Regions from separate parts of the Telluria sp. ZT3P39 genome, predicted to be linked through region 1. Evidence: predicted binding sites of a transcription regulator. Region 1 holds the regulator's gene; each other region holds the start of a gene.
The links. The regulator sigma-54, encoded in region 1, starts transcription at its own class of promoters, with help from an activator protein. The targets are predictions, from matches to a motif close to TGGCANGNAANCTGCTTT.
Positions count from the first base shown of each region.

Region 2: the regulator sigma-54 is predicted to act here: its motif matches at 2,664-2,681, upstream of prpB (methylisocitrate lyase).
Region 3: the regulator sigma-54 is predicted to act here: its motif matches at 2,736-2,753, upstream of AC56LR_RS00680 (PEP-CTERM sorting domain-containing protein).
Region 4: the regulator sigma-54 is predicted to act here: its motif matches at 2,339-2,356, upstream of AC56LR_RS20440 (PEP-CTERM sorting domain-containing protein).

Region 1 is NZ_JCASIH010000015.1:1,592-6,477, forward strand. Features, by position in the region: gene AC56LR_RS14710 (enoyl-CoA hydratase/isomerase family protein) at 1-1,048, opposite strand, end outside; gene hpf (ribosome hibernation-promoting factor, HPF/YfiA family) at 1,169-1,522, opposite strand; gene AC56LR_RS14720 (RNA polymerase factor sigma-54) at 1,581-3,059, opposite strand; gene lptB (LPS export ABC transporter ATP-binding protein) at 3,062-3,835, opposite strand; gene lptA (lipopolysaccharide transport periplasmic protein LptA) at 3,832-4,386, opposite strand; gene lptC (LPS export ABC transporter periplasmic protein LptC) at 4,415-4,886, opposite strand, start outside.
Region 2 is NZ_JCASIH010000012.1:16,971-21,856, reverse strand. Features, by position in the region: gene acnD (Fe/S-dependent 2-methylisocitrate dehydratase AcnD) at 1-470, opposite strand, end outside; gene prpC (bifunctional 2-methylcitrate synthase/citrate synthase) at 556-1,716, opposite strand; gene prpB (methylisocitrate lyase) at 1,730-2,620, opposite strand; gene AC56LR_RS13100 (cation acetate symporter) at 2,850-4,511, opposite strand; gene AC56LR_RS13095 (DUF485 domain-containing protein) at 4,508-4,816, opposite strand.
Region 3 is NZ_JCASIH010000001.1:172,963-177,848, forward strand. Features, by position in the region: gene AC56LR_RS00665 (tetratricopeptide repeat protein) at 1-891, shown strand, start outside; gene AC56LR_RS00670 (VanZ family protein) at 938-1,264, shown strand; gene AC56LR_RS00675 (Crp/Fnr family transcriptional regulator) at 1,282-2,034, shown strand; gene AC56LR_RS00680 (PEP-CTERM sorting domain-containing protein) at 2,158-2,703, opposite strand; gene AC56LR_RS00685 (hypothetical protein) at 2,948-3,265, shown strand; gene AC56LR_RS00690 (ABC transporter permease) at 3,554-4,354, shown strand; gene AC56LR_RS00695 (ABC transporter ATP-binding protein) at 4,354-4,886, shown strand, end outside.
Region 4 is NZ_JCASIH010000035.1:9,593-14,478, reverse strand. Features, by position in the region: gene AC56LR_RS20450 (class I SAM-dependent methyltransferase) at 1-698, opposite strand, end outside; gene AC56LR_RS20445 (pirin family protein) at 826-1,527, opposite strand; gene AC56LR_RS20440 (PEP-CTERM sorting domain-containing protein) at 1,678-2,304, opposite strand; gene AC56LR_RS20435 (hypothetical protein) at 2,541-3,005, shown strand; gene AC56LR_RS20430 (sensor histidine kinase) at 3,389-4,615, shown strand; gene AC56LR_RS20425 (LytR/AlgR family response regulator transcription factor) at 4,612-4,886, shown strand, end outside.

The DNA.
Region 1 (4,886 bases):
AGACCGGCTCGAAGAATTTCGCCACCATCTCCGGCGTGACTTCTTCCAGCGTCGCCGGAGTCCACTTGGGCGCATTGTCCTTGTCGATCACCAGCGCCCGCACGCCTTCGAGCACCTCGCCGTGTTCGAAATTGTGGCGCACCAGCGAGCGCTCCATGCGCAGGCAATCGGCCACGTCGAGCGCGGCGCCGCGCTGCAGGAGTTCGCGGGTGACGCACATCATCAGGGGCGAGCGCTGGCGCATGGCTTTCAAGGCTTTTTGCGCGAACGGGTTCTCGTCGCGCGCGAGCGATGCCATGATGGCGGCCACCGAGGAAGCGCCGAAATGCGCATCGATGACCGCGCGCTGCGCCTGCAGTTCGCTCGCGCCGGCAGCACCCGCACACTGCGCGGCAAACGCGCGGATCGCTGCCGGCAGATCCGCGCCCGCAGTAGTATCCACCAGCGCCATCAACTCGCCCATCTTCTCGCCCGGCACGAACAGGTCGGCCAGGCCCACGTAGATCGCGTCGGCCGCGCCGATCGTCAAACCGGTGAGGCCCAGGTACTGGCCCAGCTGGCCCGGCGCGTGCGACAGGAAATGGCTGCCGCCGACATCGGGGAACAGGCCGATATTCACCTCGGGCATGGCGACCTTGCTGCGTTCGGTGACGATGCGCAGGCCGCAATCGGGGCCGCCCTGGGCGATGCCCATGCCGCCGCCCATCACCACGCCATCCATCAGCGCGATATACGGCTTCGGGTAGAAATGGATCAGGTGGTTCAGTGCGTATTCTTCGGTGAAGAAGTCTTCCAGCAGCGCGCTGCCGCCAGTCGGCCCCACATGCCCCATCTCGTGGAAGAAGCGGATGTCGCCGCCCGCGCACAAGGCTTTCTCGCTCGAGCTGGTGATGACGACCGCGTCGATGCCGGTGTCATGCTGCCAGTCGCGCAGGATCGCGGTGAGCGCGCGCACCATGTCGAGCGACAGGGAGTTCAGGGCCTTCGGCCGGTCGAGCGTAATGACGCCGGTGCGGTTGGCGACGCGGGTCAGGACGGTGTCGGTCATGGGATGTGCTGTGATCGAAAAAACATCCATTTTACCGAACAGTCGCGTGCACGCGAAGCCTGTTGGATGCAAAAAGGGCGTCCCCTCAGACGCCCTCGCTGTCATTGCTGCTGCGCGTATTTACGCTGCGGCTGCTTCGCCGAGATCCGGCAGGCGCTTGTGCGCCACGTGATTATGATTTTGCAGCATGGATTTATGCTTGATGACCTGGCGGTCCAGCCTGTCCATCAGCGTGTCGATCGCCGCGTACAGGTCTTGCGCGGCACTGGCCACATGCAAAATTTTTCCTGATACTTGCAGGTTGATCTCGGCTTTCTGCCGTTTTTCTTTTTCGGTGAGATTATCGATGGCGAGGAACACGTGGGTGTCGATCACGTGATCGAAATGGCGGGTAATGCGCTCGAGCTTATTCTGAACGTATTCACGAATTGCGGGAGTCACTTCAAGATGATGACCACTGATAGTGAGGTTCATACACACTCCTTTGAAATGTCGCGCTGCCCGCGCCACAAGGTAGGTGTGGGCAGTGCAGTTACAGAGACTTGCGGAGGCTGACGGGAGGAATCTTGAGCGCCTCACGGTATTTGGCTACCGTCCGGCGCGCAATGACCATACCTTGTTCCCCGAGCATTTCCGCGATCTTGCTGTCGGATAGAGGGTTCTTAGGGTCTTCTGCTCCTGTCAATTGCGCAATAAGCGCGCGGATCGCCGTGGAAGATGCTTCTCCCCCCGCTTCGGTGGCGACGTGGCTTCCGAAGAAGTATTTCAGTTCAAACATGCCGTGGGGGGTCAGCATGTATTTCTGCGTTGTAACGCGAGAAATCGTGCTCTCGTGTAGGCCTAGTGTATCAGCAATCTCGCGCAGCACAAGCGGACGCATGGCAACCGCGCCATGGCTGAAAAAGTTGCGCTGGCGCTCTACAATCGCCTCCGCCACACGCAAAATTGTATCGAAACGCTGGCGCATATTCTTGATCAGCCACTTGGCTTCCTGCAGCTGCGCGCCCATCTGGCTTTCGCTTTTTCCCTGCTTGAGCAGGTTGGCGTAGAGTGAGTTGACGCGCAATTTCGGCATCACGTCCGGATTCAGCATCACCGACCAGCCGCTCTTGGCGCGGCGCACGATCACGTCCGGCACCACGTAGTCGGAGGTGGCAGACGCAAAGGCCGCGCCCGGATGCGGATTGCACTGGCGGACCACGGCCTGCACTTCGCGCAGGTCTTCGTCGTCGCAGTCCAGCGCCTTCTTGAGCTTGGTGTATTCGCGCTGTGCGAACCAGCTCAGGTAGCCTTCGACGATCTTCAGCGCCAGGCGCCGCGTCACCATCGGCACGCCCGGCATGCGGCGGATCTGCAGGGCCAGGCATTCGGCCGCGCTGCGGGCGCCGCAGCCGAGCGGGTCCAGGCTCTGCACCAGCGCCAGCGCGCAGCGCAGCTCGTCCATCTCGATCTCGAGTTCGGCGGGCAGGCGCGCGTGGATGTCGTCCAGCGGCTCCTCTAAATAGCCGTTGTCGTCGAGCGCATCGATCACCAGTTCGGCCAGCGCGCGGTCGCGCACGCTGCAGCCGGTGGTGCGCACCTGTTCGGCCAGGTGCTCGCGCAGCGACACGCTGCAGGCTTCCAGCTGCGGACGGCCGTCTTCGTCGTCGCCGCTGCGCGCGCCCCCGCCCTCGCCGCCCCAGTCGCCGTCAGGCTCGCCGCGGTCGCGGTCACCGTCTTCGAAGCCGTCGGCCTCTGGCTTGGCGCCCTCGCCTTCGCCGCCTTCCTGTGCCGGCTGCGCGGCCGGGGCTTCGCCGCTGGCGGGGGCGCTGTTGATGGCGCCGTCGGCCAGCAGGCGCACCGAGTGGTCGAGCGGATCGTCGAGGCGTTCGAGCAGCGGGTTATCGGTCAGTATCTGCTCGAGCTCCTGGTGCAGTTCGAGCGTGGACAACTGCAGCAGGCGGATCGACTGCTGCAGCTGCGGCGTGAGCGCCAGGTGCTGCGAAGTGCGGAGTTGCAGGGACTGTTTCATGGTCACATGCGGAAGTGTTCGCCGAGGTAGACGCGGCGCACCGACTCGTCGGCGATGATGTCGTCCGGACGGCCCGAGGCCAGCACCGCCCCCTGGTTGATGATGTAGGCGCGGTCGCAGATGCCGAGCGTCTCGCGCACGTTGTGGTCCGTGATCAGCACGCCGATGTTGCGCTCTTTCAGGAAGCGCACGATGCGCTGGATCTCGATCACGGCGATCGGGTCCACGCCGGCAAACGGCTCATCTAACAGCACGAAGCGCGGGTTGGTCGCCAGCGCGCGCGCGATCTCCACACGGCGGCGCTCGCCGCCGGACAGCGACAGCGCCGGGCTCTCGCGCAGCTTCTCGATCTGCAGCTCGGCCAGCAGGGTGTCCAGGCGCTCGTTGATCTCGTCCTTCGACAAGGCCTTGCCCTCATCGGTGCGCTGCAGTTCCAGCACGGCGCGGATGTTCTCTTCCACCGTGAGCTTGCGGAACACCGAGGCTTCCTGCGGCAGGTAGGACAGGCCCAGCACCGCGCGCCGGTGGATCGGCAGGCTCGAGATGTCGGTGCCATTGATGTCGATCGAGCCGGCGTCCGACGGCACCAGGCCGACGATCATGTAGAACGAGGTGGTCTTGCCGGCGCCGTTCGGGCCCAGCAGGCCGACCACTTCGCCGCAATCGACCTGCAGCGAGACGTCGCGCACCACCAGCCGCTTGCCATAGCTCTTTTGCAATCCCTTGACGATCAGGGTGCTGCAGCCTTCGCGCACGCTTGTCGAGGCTAGCGTCATTGCTTGCCGCCTTCTGCGGCTGCAGGACGGCGCGGGGCGATGATCAGGGTGCCGCGCCCGCCGCCAACCTTGCTCTGGCCGCTGGCGTCGTTGCGCACCTGGGCGACTTCCTTGCGGTTGTCGTAGGAGATGAACGGACCCTTGATTTCGTTGGTCATGCGCCCGCTTTCCAGCTCGCGCACTTCGGCGGCCGTGAACAGTTTCACCAGCTCGGCGCGCTCGTCGTATTCGATGCGCTGGGCCTGGCCTTCGACCCACAGGTCCGGGCCGCCGTCGCGCTTCTGGCGGAAGGTGGCCAGCTTGCCCGGCGCCGCGGTAAGCGTCACGCTCATGTAGCCTTCCGGAGTTTCTTTCACCTGGGCGCGGTCGGATTTCAGTACCAGGGTGCCGCGCGTGAGCACGACGTTGCCGGTCAGGATGCGGGTTTGCGTGACCTCGTCGACGTCCAGGGTGTCGAAGTTGATCACGGCCTGCTTGAGCGAATCGGCGCGCTCGGCAAAGGCGCCGAGGGAGGCCAGGCCAAGAAGGGCGGCAAGGATGATTTTTTTCATGGGTGCTTGTCCTGTGATGACGTGCGCGCTAGCGTTGCGCGCGTGGCGGATAGACGATCTGGCCGCGGCTGGCCAGGTGCAGCTTCTGGGTCGCGTTGTTCGCGACCATGCCGGTGCCACGGATGGTGGAGGCGCCGAGCTGCATCACGATCGGCTGGTCGGTCTTCATGATCTCTTCGTCGGGCAGCACGGTGAGTGCCTCGGTGCGTACGCGCAGCGCTTCGCTGGTGGGCGTGGCGGGGCGCTGGATGTCGACCTTGCCGAGCAGGTCGACGCGGTGTTCTTCGTGGTAGATGCGGCCGCGGTTGGCCACCACGGTGGTGCGCGGGCGCCCCGGGGTCATGCCCTGCACCACCGGCTGCTCGACCTCGGAGACGTCGCCCTGCGGCTGGTGCGCCAGGCGCTTGCCCGACACGACATAGCTCGGCTTGCCCTCTTCGGTCATGCGCACGAAGGAGAAATTTTCGACGATGTAATCCGGCTCGTCCATCGGCCCGCCC
Region 2 (4,886 bases), on a different contig from region 1:
TTCTTGGTCCACTCGATGAAGTGGAAGCGGTCTTCGTTGCGGCGGTCTTCGATGGCGCGGTTCTTGGCAAACGCGTCCGGATCGAAGCCGCCGCATTCCACGGCCAGCGAGTGGTCGACCACCAGCTGGGTCGGCACCACCGGGTTGACCAGGGCCGGGTCGCCGCCCTGCAGGGCGATGGCGTCGCGCAGGCCGGCCAGGTCGACCAGGGCGGTCTGGCCAAGGATGTCGTGGCAGACCACGCGCGCCGGGAACCACGGGAAATCGAGGTCCTGCTTGCGCTCGATGAGCTGCTTGAGCGAATCAAGCATGGTGGCCGGGTCGCAGCGGCGCAACAGGTTCTCGGCCAGCACCCGCGAGGTGTAGGGCAGCGTGTCGTAGGCGCCGGGCTGGATCGCGTCGATCGCGCCGCGCGTGTCGAAATAGTCCAGGGCGGTGCCAGGGAGGGGTTTGCGGTGATTGGTGTTCATGGCGGTGCTCGTTTAATTAGCTGACCGTGAAACCGTCATCCCGGCCTTCGCCGGCACGACGGTCTTGAGGCTGGTGATTCTGCGATTACTTCCGATCCGCGATCGGCACGAACTGCAGGTCTTCCGGACCGACGTAGTTCGCGCTCGGGCGGATGATCTTGTTGTCGATGCGCTGCTCGATCACGTGCGCGGCCCAGCCGGAAGTGCGCGAGATGACGAACAGCGGCGTGAACATGGCGGTCGGCACGCCCATCATGTGGTACGAGACGGCCGAGAACCAGTCCAGGTTCGGGAACATCTTTTTCACTTCCCACATGACCGATTCCAGGCGCTCGGCGATGTCGAACATCTTCATCGAACCACCCTCCGCCGACAGCGAACGCGCCACTTCCTTGATCACCACGTTGCGCGGGTCGCTGATGGTGTAGACCGGGTGGCCGAAGCCGATCACGACTTCCTTGTTGGCCACGCGGTTGCGGATATCGGCTTCGGCTTCGTCCGCGTTTTCGTAGCGCTTCTGGATGTCCAGCGCCACTTCGTTGGCGCCGCCGTGCTTCGGGCCGCGCAGCGCGCCGATCGCGCCGGTGATGGCCGAGTGCATGTCCGAGCCGGTGCCGGCGATGACGCGGGCGGTGAAGGTCGAGGCGTTGAATTCGTGCTCGGCATACAGGATGAGCGAGGTGTGCATGGCGCGCACCCACTCCTCTTTCGGTGCGTGGCCGTGCAGCAGGTGCAGGAAGTGGCCGCCGATCGAATCGTCGTCGGTCTCGACTTCGATGCGGCGGCCAGCGTGGCTGAAGTGGTACCAGTACAGCAGCATCGAGCCGAACGAGGCCATCAGGCGGTCGGCGATGTCGCGCGCGCCGGGGATGTTGTGGTCGTCCTTCTCGGGCAAGGTGCAGCCCAGGGTCGACACGCCGGTGCGCATCACGTCCATCGGGTGGGCGCCGGCCGGCAGCGCCTCGAGCGCGCTCTTGACCGCTTGCGGCAGGCCGCGCAGCGATTTCAGCCTGGCCTTGTAGCCTTTCAGTTCTGCCTGGGTAGGCAGCTTGCCGTGCACCAGCAGGTAGGCGATTTCCTCGAATTCGCAGCTGGTCGCGACGTCCAGGATGTCGTAGCCGCGGTAATGCAGGTCGTTGCCCGACTTGCCGACCGAGCACAGCGCGGTATTGCCGGCGGCGACGCCGGACAGGGCCACCGATTTCTTCGGCTTGAAGGTAGGGGTGTCGTTGTTCTGGGTGCTCATGCGGTCTCCTGGATCACTTGGTTTTTTTCTGGGCGAACAGCGCGTCGAGCTTCTGTTCATAGCTGTGGTAGTCGATGCGGTCGTACAGCTCGGCGCGGGTCTGCATCGTGTCCAGCACGTTCTGCTGGGTGCCGTCGCGGCGAATCGCGTTATACACGTTTTCGGCCGCCTTGTTCATGGCGCGGAAGGCCGACAGCGGGTATAGGGCCAGGGCGACGTGGGCGCTTTTCAGCTCCTCGACGGTGAACAGCGGAGTCGCGCCGAATTCGGTGATGTTGGCCAGCACCGGCACCTTCACGGCGTCGGCGAACTGCCGGTACATCTCGAGGCTGGTCATGGCTTCCGGGAAGATCATGTCGGCGCCGGCTTCGACGCAGGCCACGGCGCGTTCGATCGCGGCGTCCAGGCCTTCGACGGCCAGCGCATCGGTGCGCGCCATGATGACGAAGTCGGGATCGAGGCGGGCGTCGGCGGCCGCTTTCACGCGGTCCACCATTTCGTCCAGGCCGACGATTTCCTTGCCCGGACGGTGGCCGCAGCGCTTGGCGCCGACCTGGTCTTCGATATGGCAGGCGGCCGCGCCGGCCTTCGATAACGAGCGCACCGTGCGCGCGACGTTGAACGCAGAGGCGCCAAAACCGGTGTCGATGTCGACCAGCAGCGGCAGGTCGCACACATCGGTGATGCGGCGCACGTCGACCAGCACGTCGTCCAGGTTCGAGATGCCCAGGTCCGGCAGGCCCAGCGAGCCGGCCGCGACGCCGCCGCCGGACAGGTAGATCGCCTTGAAACCGGCGCGCTTGGCCAGCAGGGCGTGGTTGGCATTGATGGCGCCGACGACCTGCAGCGGGAATTCTTCCTGGACTGCCTTGCGGAATGCCGCACCGGCGGAATACTGGCTCATGCGAAACCTTTCAATTGATACGTTGAACGAATACCAGCCCACTAATGCAAGGGGCGTGCCAGCGTGTGCGGGCAGGCGATTGGACGGAAATTCAAGCACTTAAGCGCGTTCCTGCGGTTTTTCTCGCCTGTTGCGTTTCACCATGTTTCACACTGAAACAGCAAATGGAACATCATAGCAATAAAAAACCCCGCCGTAGCGGGGTTGGGCGGCTGTTTCCAGCCCGGGCTCAATGCCCGCTGGCGCCCGATGCGCCGATGCCGGTTTCCGACCGTACTTCCTGTGCCTCGAAGCCGGCCCTGTCGATGGCCGCGCGCGGGCTCTTGTCCATTACCGAGAACAGCCAGATGCCGAAGAAGCCGATCGGCATCGAGAAGATCGCCGGCGAGGTGTAGGGGAAGATCGCTTGCGCATTGCCCAGCACGTCGACCCAGACCGACTTCGATACCACCGTCAGGAGCACCGCCGTGCCCAGGCCGAGGAAGCCGCCGACCGTCGCGCCGCGCGTGGTGCAGTCTTTCCAGAGCACCGACATGAACAGCACCGGGAAATTGGCCGAGGCCGCGATGGCGAACGCCAGCGACACCATGAAGGCCACGTTCTGCTTTTCAAAGGCGATACCGAGCAGCACCGCAATGAAGCCGAGGCAAACGGTGGTGATCCTCGAGACCCGCAGCTCGCTGCTGCTGGTGGCCGTGCCCTTGGCGAACACGGTGGCGTACAGGTCGTGCGAGACGGCCGAGGCCCCGGACAGGGTCAGGCCGGCCACCACCGCGAGGATGGTCGCGAAGGCCACCGCCGAGATGAAGCCGAGGAAGATGTCGCCGCCCACGGCCTTGGCCAGGTGCACCGCCGCCATGTTGTTCCCGCCCAGCAGCTTGCCGGCGGCATCCTTGAAGTCGGGATTGGTCCCGACCAGCACGATCGCGCCGAAGCCGATGATGAAGGTGAGGATGTAGAAATAGCCGATCCAGGTGGTGGCCCAGAGCACCGACTTGCGCGCTTCCTTGGCGCTCGGGACGGTAAAGAAGCGCATCAGGATGTGCGGCAGGCCGGCGGTGCCGAACATCAAGGCCATGCCGAAGGAAATCGCCGAGATCGGGTCTTTGACGAAGTTACCCGGCCCCATGATGGAAAAGCCCTTGTCGTGCAGCTCGGTCGCGGTGGCGAACAATTTCTCCGGGCTGAAGTTGAACTGCGCCAGGACCGCGAAGGCCATGTACGAGGCGCCCGACAGCAGCAGCACGGCCTTGATGATCTGCACCCAGGTGGTGGCGGTCATGCCGCCGAACAGCACGTAGACCATCATCAGCACGCCGACGATCACCACCGCGATCCAGTAGTCCAGCCCGAACAGCAGCTTGATGAGCTGGCCTGCGCCGACCATCTGGGCGATGAGATAGAACAGCACCACGACCAGGGTGCCCGAGGCGGCGAACACGCGGATGGGTTTTTGGTGGAAGCGGTAGGCGGCGACGTCGGCAAAGGTGAAGCGCCCCAGGTTGCGCAGGCGTTCGGCCATTAAAAAGGTGATGACGGGCCAGCCGACCAGGAAGCCGATGGCGTAGATCAGCCCGTCGAATCCGTCGAGGAAGACGGCCGCCGAAATGCCGAGGAAGGAAGCGGCCGACATGAAGTCGCCCGCGATTGCCAGCCCGTTCTGGAAACCGGTGATGCCGCCGCCCGCGGTGTAGAAATCGGAGGCGGAACGGGTTTTCGACGCCGCCCACTTGGTGATGAAGAGCGTGAAGATGACGAAGGCCGCGAACATGGTGATCGCGGTCCAGTTGGTGGCCTGCCGGGTGGCCTGGCCCAGGTCGGGTGCGGCCATGGCGATGCCGGACAGCGCGAACAGGGCCGGCGTGGCCAGGAAACGGAGCGGGTGTTTCATGCTCCCACCTTCTTGCGGATGGCCTCGGTCAGCTCATCGTACAAGCCGTTGGCGCGGCGCACGTAGATGCCGGTGATCGCGATGGTGAACAGGATGACGAACAGGCCGAGCGGGATGCCCCAGGTCGTGACGCCCTGGCCGATGCGGGTGCCCAGGAACTCCTTGTTGAAGGCGACCAGCAGCGTGAAGCCGTAGTAGACGATCATCATCGCCCAGGTGAGGGTCCAGCCGAAGCGCGAACGCGTCCTGACCAGCTTGTGATAATCGGGATCAGCCTTGATCCGCCGTACGAGGTCTTGTTCCATGTTGTCTCCTGATGTTCTGGTGTTGCCTTGTCAAGGGCTTGCCCCACCCTACCCCCGCGCGCTTACCACT
Region 3 (4,886 bases), on a different contig from region 1:
GCCCCGGCCAGCTCGGCCGGCATCAATTTCGGCCGTGGCATCGACGACAACGTCAACCAGGGCGCCAGCAATTCGACCTTCATCGTCACCGGCCCGAACGGCGACGTCGAACTGCCGCTGCTGGAAGACTTCCTGCCCAAGCGCGACGGCTACACCGTGCTGGGCGCCGACTACGTGCGCGCGCTGGGCAGCAACGGCAGCCTCGGTTTCCTGCAATTCCAGCAGCGCCGCTACGACAGCATGCGCGCCTACGACACCGGCGCGCTGTATGGCGGCATCGAATCGCCATGGCGCTTCGGCGCCTGGACCCTGCGCACCACGGGCTCACTGGGCGTGACGACCATGGGCGGCCGGCTCTACCAGAAGCAGGCCCAGGCGCAGGCAAGGGTAGCCCCGCCGCTGCCGCTGCCCTCCAATACCCAGCTCTACCTGACCGCCAGCGCCACCCATACCGAATACCTGACCCTGCGCACCTTCGACTCCGACGTGCTGGAGGCGCGTGCGCTGCTGGCCCACCAGGCCGGCCTGCTCTCCACCAGCGCCACCTTCGGCCTGCTGAGCGACCGCGCGCGCAGCGACCGTCCGGGCGGCAACCGCCATGGCAATTACCTGACGCTGACGCTGCGCCGGCCGCTCGGCTGGGACACCAGCGGCGAGCTGGCCTGGACACGCCAGCAGTGGGACAGCGCCTCGCCCTACTCGCCCGAACTGCTGATCGGCCAGGTCCGCGCCCAGCGCACCCAGGTGCTGCGCGCGGCCCTGACCTGGCAGCTTGCCAAGAACCAGACTGTTGCGCTAGAGGGACGCATGGTCCGCAACCGGGAAAACATCAGCATCTTTCAGTACAATAACCGTCAGCTACAGCTGAGTTGGCAATGGCAATACCCTTGATTCCAGCCTTGCCGCCGCTGGTTTCAATGAAAGGGAAGCATTGCCGATGGCCCCAGATGTGATCGTGTTTGCCTGCGCCGCGGCCGGGCTCGGGGCCGGCTGCCTGGTGCCCAACCGCTGGCTACCCCCATTGCCCAACGACAAGTTGCTGCATTTCGCCGCCTTTGCCCTGCTCACCGTGCTGGCCCTGCGGGTCGCCCAGGGACGCGTCGAAACCGCCTGGTGGCTGGCCGGCCTGCTGGTCGGCGGCTGGCTGCTCGAATGCCTGCAAGGCCTGGTGCCCGACCGGCGCTTTTGCTGGCGCGACCTGGCCGCCAACGCGGCCGGTATCGCCTTTGTCGCCCTCCCCGCCTTCGCCATCGGGCATTTTTGACGAAACCTGACCCATCGATGAGTTCTTCCGCCAAGCTTCCCCAGCGCCGTGACCAACCCGAACCGCCCGCACCGCAGGAGGTCCAGGAACGCCAGGTCCAGATCCACCTGCGCAAGATTCCGCTGCTGTCCGAGCTGACGGACGAGGAAATCCTGCAGGTGCGCGGCGAATTGCGCTTCCGCCACTACCCCAAGCGGTCGGTGGTGCTGCACAAGGGCGGCAGCGGCGACGGCCTGCTGTTCCTGCTGTCGGGCCACCTGCAGGTGGTGGACGTAACGGAAGACGGCCGCTCGGTCGGCCTGCGCATGCTGTCGGCCGGCGACTTCTTCGGCGAAATCGCCCTGATCAACGATTCGACCCGCTCGGCCTCGGTGGTGGCGACCACCGAAGTGCTGGTGGCCTTCTTGCCGGCCACGGTCGCGCTGCACCTGTTCTCGCATTCGCCCTCGGTGGCGCGCAAGATGCTGGGCCACCTGGCGCAGAAGATCCAGCGCGATTCCGAATTCCGCGCCCTGCTCAGCATCAACAACACGACCCGCCGCATCTTCACCTATATCGCGCTGATGCAGCACACCCCGGGGCCGGACGGCACCCGCGTGGTGGAGAACCTGCCGACCCACCAGGATATCGCGAACATGATCAATACCAGCCGCGAAACGGTGACGCGGGCGCTGTTGACGCTGGTGCAGCAGGGGGTGGTGCAGAAGGATGCGCACCGCTTGATCATTCTGGATCCGGATGCTTTGCAGAGGCTGGTGCAGGGGGGGTGATGTCCGGGTCGCCGCGTCGGGCGGCCCGGCAGGAAAAACGATCAGGCCTTCAGATCGGCAACGAACCGATGCAGGCCGACGCCAGCCATCCCGGCCGCGCCGGGATGGCCGCGCCACCGGCTATCAGGCCTTCTTGCGGCGGCTGGCGCCGATTGCCGCGACGCCCAGCAGGGTCAGGGCGATCGTTGCCGGCTCCGGTACGTCCGACTGGCGGGTGAAGACGTAATTGTTCGAGGTGGAGGCATTGCCGACGTGGTCGCGGATGTAGGCAGACCAGTCGCCATTGCCTTGGCCACCGTAGCTGTAACCGTTGCCGTCGAGGTCTTCGTTGATGTTCTCACCCAGGCCGACATTGCCGCCGCCATTGTTCAGGTGGTTGATCTGGCCATAACCGTCGTACCACGCGAGGTGGTTAACGAAATTGTCGACGGTGCTGATGGCATACGCGCTGCCTGGGGCAACGGCGCCGAACACCAGCGTTGCCGCTTCGATGCCGTTATAGGTCACGCCATTGGTCTGCCAGCTTGGGCCACCGGCGACGTTGAACATGCCGATGTATTTCCACGATTGGTTGTTCGCGTCGAGGTAGGTATTGCCGACAACTGGTGCGGCGGTAGCGCCGGCACTGACGCAAAGGGCCAGGACTGCGGTGGTGAGAAAGCGTTTCATGTTCATCCCTTTTAATTGTTTATGGCAGGAACTAAGCACGTAACGTGCCAGCACTATAAGTTGCTGATTTTAAACAATGTTCAAATTAAACTAATTTTTCCTGTAAAGAATATCGACACCACATGCCGGTGTGCGATCACTACCCTCGCAGCCTGCTGCGCCAGTGGCGGCACTGGACGACGCGTGATACATTTGTGGCATGCCCGCCCGCCTGCCGGCTTCCTCGCCCCCCTCGGAGACCACCATGAGCACCCTGACCGGCAACAGCCTCGACACGAAGCGCAGCCTCGGAAAAAGCATCTCCTACGTCGTCGCGGCGACCGCCGCCGTGCTGATGATTCCGCTGGTGGCGATGCAGTTCACCGGTGAAGTCGACTGGACCGTCTCGGATTTCGTCGTGATGGGTATCTTGCTGATGGTGACCGGGCTGGCGTTTGTGTTTGCGTCGCGCAAGGTGAAGTCGGCGAAGCAGCGCGTGCTTGTGGGTGGGGCGATTGCGCTGGCGTTCGTGTATGTGTGGGCGGAGCTGGCGGTGGGGATTTTTACCAATTTGGGTAGTTGAGCAGGGAGGGCGTAAAACCAGTGCATGAAAGGCCAGCGCCTCAATTCGACCGTGATTTGAACGCGCGGGCGAGGGACTCGCCCACCCTACGTATAGACGAGCTCCCCCCGCGCGTCTGCCTGCTACACCTCCGTGACAACTTCTTATTGACTTACGACAAGATGTTACATCTGTAACAACGGAGCGGCTGTTGGATGAAGTATAATTTCGGGCTCATCCGGCTCAGCCATTCCACATGACCACAACCCTGACGCACCCGACCGGGGCGCTGCCAGCACGGGCCGCCTCATGATCTCGCCCCTGATGCTGCGAGGCCTGTGGGCCTACCGCGGTTTCGTGCTGGGCAGCGTCAAGCGCGAATTCCAGTCGAAATACGTGAACGCCATGCTCGGCGCCGTCTGGTCCGTGCTGAGTCCGCTCGCGATGATCCTCGTCTACACCGTGATCTTTTCCGAGGTCATGCGTGCCAAGCTGCCCGGCAACGACTCCGGCGCGGCCTATTCGATCTACCTGTGCGCCGGCATCCTGACCTGGGGCCTGTTCGCCGAGATCGTCGCGCGCGGCCAGAACATGTTCCTCGAGCAGGCCAACCTGATCAAGAAGATCAGCTTCCCGCGCATCTGCCTGCCGCTGATCGTCGTGCTCAATGCGCTGGTCAATTTCGGCATCATCTTCGGGCTGTTCGCCGTCTTCCTGATCGCGACCGGCAACTTCCCGGGCCTCGTGTTCTTTGCCATCGTCCCGGTCCTGCTGCTGCAGATCCTGTTGGCCATCGGCCTGGGCATGGTCAGCGGCATCCTGAACGTGTTCTTCCGCGACGTCGGCCAGTTCGTCACCATCGCCATGCAATTCTGGTTTTGGCTCACGCCCATCGTCTACCCGGCCAGCATCCTGCCGGAAGCGGTGCGGCCGGTGCTGGTCTACAACCCGATGGCCGCCGTGGTGCAGGCGCACCAGCAGATCCTGGTCGAAGGCCGGCTGCCCGACTGGAATTCCCTGATTCCCGCAGCCCTGATGGCGCTGCTGCTGTGCATCCTCGGCATGCGCCTGTTCCGCAAGCGCTCGGGCGAGATGGTGGACGAACTCTGATGGGCACGATCGTCGTCTCCAAGCTGGGCAAGGCCTACAAGCAGTACCCGACGCGCTGGTCGCGCCTGGGCGAATGGCTGCTGCCGATGCGCGGCCCGCGCCACAAGCTCAAATGGGTGCTGACCGACATCAGCTTCCAGGTCGCGCCCGGCGAAGCGGTGGGCCTGATCGGCATCAACGGGGCGGGCAAGAGCACCCTGCTCAAGCTCATCACCGGCACCACCCAGCCGACCACCGGCACGGTGGCGATGCAGGGCCGCGTGGCGGCGTTGCTGGAGTTGGGCATGGGCTTCCATCCCGATTTCACCGGCCGCCAGAACGTCTACATGGCCGGCCAGCTGCTGGGCATGACCGTGCCCGAGATCACGGCGCTGATGCCGCAGATCGAGGATTTTGCCGGCATCGGCGAGTACATGGACCAGCCGGTGCGCGTCTACTCGAGCGGCATGCAGATGCGGGTGGCCTTTTCGGTCGCCACCGCGCGCCGCCCGGACATCCTGATCGTGGACGAAGCGCTGTCGGTGGGCGACGC
Region 4 (4,886 bases), on a different contig from region 1:
GCGGCAAAGCTCCTTGCGCCCAGCAGCTTGCGGATCGCCTTGCCCGCATCGGGCACGCTGATCTTGACCAGCCCGCCAGGGCGCAGCGCCGCGGCCAGCTGTTTCAGCACCGCGCCCGGCTCGAGCAGGTGCTCGAATACCTGTTCGGTATTGATGAAGTGGAATGCACGCTCAGGCAGCGCATCGGACTCGACGATACGGATGCCGACCGATTTCGCATAGGCGATCCGGACCTGCGACAGCTCGGCGCCGCAGACGTCGAGCCCGTAGGCACTGGCCATCTTCGACCATTCGGCCCAGCCGAAGCCGAAGTCCAGCGCCTTGATCTCGCTGGGCCGCAGGCCGAAATGCGCCAGCACGAATTCCACCTGGCCGGCCAGGTAGCGGTAGTCGTTCAGGTCGAAGCGCGAGGCCACCGCGGCGCGCTCGGTATCGGGCAGCCAGCGGTCGTAGATTTCTTCGAGCAGCACCAAGGAGGGCACCTGGGCCTGGTAGGCCAGCGAGCAGTGGTCGCAGCGCGCCAGCTGGTAGTCGTAGCCGGCAAACGCGCGGTCGACCCGGCGCTCGTAATGCTCCTGCATGTAGCGGGTGATGCCGGGACTGTCGAGCGGTTCGCTGTAGAGCAGCTTGCCGGCATCGCGGTGGCAACCGGGACAGCGGTCGCGCCTGACGAGGATCGGTTGTGTCGAGTCTGGCATGCCGCTCTCCTCTGGCTCGTGGAGTGGATGGGTCCTTGCCCAGGACTGCTGGAATAGTAGTCCAAACGGCGCGGCCATGCCACCCAGGAGGAGCGCGGCGGGCGCGCCCCTGCCTGCCCGCCTCTTTTTACTGCGGCAGGTCGAACACCAGGATCTCGGCGTCCGCGGCGCCGGCCAGCTGCACGGCGTCTTCACCGGTCACTTTCAGCGCATCGCCGCCGGCCAGCGGCACGCCATTGACCGTGGCGCTGCCGCGGATCACGTGGACATAGGCCTGGCGCCCGGCCGCCAATGGGTGGTCCAGCGTATCGCCGCCGTTCATGATGGTGGCGTAGATCGACGCATCCTGGCGCATCGACACCGAGCCTTCGCGCCCGTCGTTCGAGGCGATCAGGCGCAGCCGGCCCTGCTTCGAGGCGGCGTCGAAATGCTTTTCCTCGTAGCCCGGCGCCTCGCCCACCGTGTTCGGCTCGATCCAGATCTGCAGGAAATGTACGCCTGCGTCCTTCGAGTGATTGAACTCGCTGTGCACCACCCCGCTGCCGGCGCTCATGCGCTGCACGTCGCCGTAGCGCAGCACCGAGCCGTTGCCCATGCTGTCCTTGTGCTCCAGCGCGCCATCAAGCACGTAGGAGATGATTTCCATGTTGCGGTGGCCGTGCGACTCGAAGCCGCGGCCCGGCGCCACGTGGTCTTCGTTGATCACCCGCAGCGGTCCGAAGCCCATGTGCTGCGGATCCTGGTAATGGCCGAACGAAAAAGTATGTTGGGATGTGAGCCAACCGAAACTGGCGGCGCCGCGCTCATTGCTTTTACGAACGTTCAACATGGAGTTCTCCTTGGTATGGGGTGGACCATCGAACCCATCGATCATCGCGGGACTGCGTGGCCTATTGCTGCCCGCTAGCGTTTGTTCGATGCGATGGAGCCATTATGCTCGGTTCGAGGAGAACTGAAAAACGGATAATGTGCGGGGCTTTCATCGAAATTTTCGATCATTCTTCGACCGAAGCCACTTCACGCGCGCCGACATCGCCGCCAGCGCGCCGGCGCCGAACACCAGCCAGGACGCCGGTTCCGGCACGTTCGCCGGCTCAGCCTGCTTCAACAAGCCCTGGGTGCCGAAGCAGTCCAGCGACATGCCGCACGGCCCCTGGTCGCTGCGCGCGGCCAGCAGGGTGAAGGTACGCCCCTCGCTGGCCAGGTGGAAGTCGGACTCGCCGTTGTTGGCGCGGATCTCGCCGCTCAGGAAGCCGCCCGGCAGGAAATCCAATGCCAGCCAGATGCGGTCTTCGAACCTGTTTGGTGGGCTGCCGGTCTGGTAGTCGATGATGTTGCGGCTGCCACCCGGGTACTCCACCGAATAGCGCAACGACAGCAAGCTGGTTTGTGAATCGATGCAGCCGGGGTCGCGGCACAAATTGTTGATTCCCAGCATCAGGGAGCCCGCGGCGACCGCAGCGTCCGAGAAAACCAGATCCAGGCGGATGTCCCACGGCATGGTCGGGCTATCCTGGGTCTCATGCCAGCTGTACATGACGTCGGCTTGCGCCGCGTGCGCGGAAAATGCGCAGGCCAGCATGGCAAAGAGGTGTTTTACGGTCACGATAAGCTCCAAAAAGTATCTACGTTATTTAATCAAAGCAATATTCACGCCTTGTTCCGTTACTCTGCATAAGCCCTTGATTTTGTGGATATTTCCATGTAACCAAAATTACAACGAAGGGCGATTGTTAAATTTTCCGACACTAGCCGCCACGTTTTAGTTCTGGACGGAAACGGCCGCAACGGAAGCCGTGCCGATATAATCTGTCTGTTGTGCAACCACTAAGGAATGACCCGATGAAAGTGCTTCCCCTGTTTCTCCCCCTGGTCCTCCTGTCCGGCGCCGCGCTGGCGGACGATGCCGCCATCCTGACGTGCCGCACCCTGGGCGACACCGGCGCGCGCCTGGCCTGCTACGACGCGATCCAGCTCGGCGCCAAACCCGCGGCCCAGTCGGCAAGCGCTCAGGCAGCCGCACCTGCCCGCAGCAGGGAAGCCGACTTCGGCATGGAAGCCGTCAAGCGGCGCGAAGCCGAACCGGCCTCGGTGACGAGCACCGTCGTGGGCGACTTCGAAGGCTGGGGACCGGGTTCGCAGATCCGCCTCGCCAATGGCCAGGTCTGGCGCATCACCGACGGCAGCGAAGCCATCCTGCCGCGCAGGCGCGAGGCGAAGGTGACGATCGAACGCAACGTGTTCGGTACGCTGTTCCTGAAGGTGGACGGTTCTAACAGCTCGGCGAAGGTGCGCCGGGTCCAGTAAGCGCGCGCGTCATGTACTGTGCGGCGCCGGGATAGGTGGCGAGCGCGGCGCGCGCGGCCAGGCATCCAGGGCTGCTTGCGCGGTAGCCGAGGCCCGACCAGAATCCGGCCGTGTCCTGTACCGACACCAGCGCCGACGCCGATAAACCGCGCAGCCGTGCCGGCTCCAGCAAATGGCCCACCAATGCGCGCGCATGGCGCGAATGCGGTAGATGGTGTCGTGCATGCTGGGTCTCCCGGGGGGCCGGCATGGTAGCACGGCGCCGTCGCCCTTTCGTGCTTCGTTCCCGCACTGCCGTCGTTTGTCGCGTCTCGCTATCCTTACCCTGCGCCAGTTCCTACACTGTCTCCATTGCTTTATAGTATTAATAAAAGGAGAACACCATGTGGCGCCGCCTGATGAACTGGTATGACGACCTGGAACAGGAGCAGCTCGCCGTGCTGCTGCACCCGGAGCTCGCAACGAAGACGCCGCCGGGCTTCCGGCGCTGGAACGCCGGCAAGCTGGCCGCGATGACGCCGGTCGAGCGCGCCCGCCTGCGCGAGTTCTGCATCACCTACCGCGGCGCCCGGCTCTGGAAGGCAGTCGGCAAGTGGGCCGCGGGCTTCACGCTGCTCGCCGTCGTACAGCACCTCGTGTTCGATGATCCAGGACTGGTGCCGGCGGTCATCCTGTTCAACCTGGCCGGTTTCCTCCTCCTCGCCGGTGGACTGAGCATGTGGTACAGCCCCACCGAGATCCTGCGCGCCAAGGGCAAGCTGGTGACTGGCGCCATCGGCGGCGCGCTGCTTGGTGCTCTTGCCTCCTTTATCGTCCTGATGCTCTCCAACGGCCACTCACTGGACGACATCTTCCCGCGCCTGTCCCGCCTGGGCATTACCGCTGTCGGCGCCGGATTGCTCCTCGCGGCGCCGATCCTGCTGGTGGGCGCCTGGCGCCGCCGGCAATATGCGCTCCAGGCCGCGGAGCTGCAACGCGAGGCCGAACGCGAACGGATGGCGCGCGAAGTGAGCGAATCGCAGCTACGCATGCTGCGGGCCCAGATCGAGCCCCACTTCCTGTTCAACACCCTCGGCGCCGTGCAGCAGCTGGCAGCCGATGGCGCCCCTCGCGCCGCAGCCCTGACCGCCGACCTGATCGCCTTCCTGCGCGCCAGCTTCAGCGACATGCGCAGCGCACAGGTCAGCCTGGCCACCGAGTTCGCGACCACCGCATCCTACCTGCGCGTGATGCAGGCCCGCATGGGCGCCCGGCTGCGCTTCGACCTGTCCTTGCCCGAGACCTTGAAACAGGTGGAGGTACCGAGCATGATCGTCCTGACCCTGGTGGAGAACGCGATCAAGCACGGCATCGAGCCCTCGTTACGCGGCGGCGCGATCCTGGTGACGGCGCTGGCCGCCGATGGAGGCGTGACGGTCCGCGTCCACGACAGCGGGGTCGGCATGAGCGACACGCCCGGCAGCGGCGCAGGCCTCGACAACGTCCGCCGCCGGCTGCAGTTGGCCTATGGCGACAGCGCCGCCCTGGTCCTGCGCGACGCCGAGCCGGGGGTGGTGGCCGAACTGGCGCTGCCCCTTGCGGCGCCGCTCATGATGAAGGAGCCTGCATGACCCGCGTGCTGATCGCCGAAGACGAACCCCTGATGCGCGAGCGCCTGGCCGGGATGCTGGCCGCGCACTGGCCCGATGCGCAGGTCGTGCTGATGGCCGAGAATGGCAACGACGCCTGGGACGGCTTCCTGGAGCACGAGCCCGAGGTGGTCTTCCTCGACATCCGCATGCCGGGTCTGTCCGGCCTGGAAGTAGCCGAGCGTATCGGCGACAACGCGCACGTGGTGTTCGTCACGGCCTACGACCAGTATGCGGTCGACGCGTTCGACGC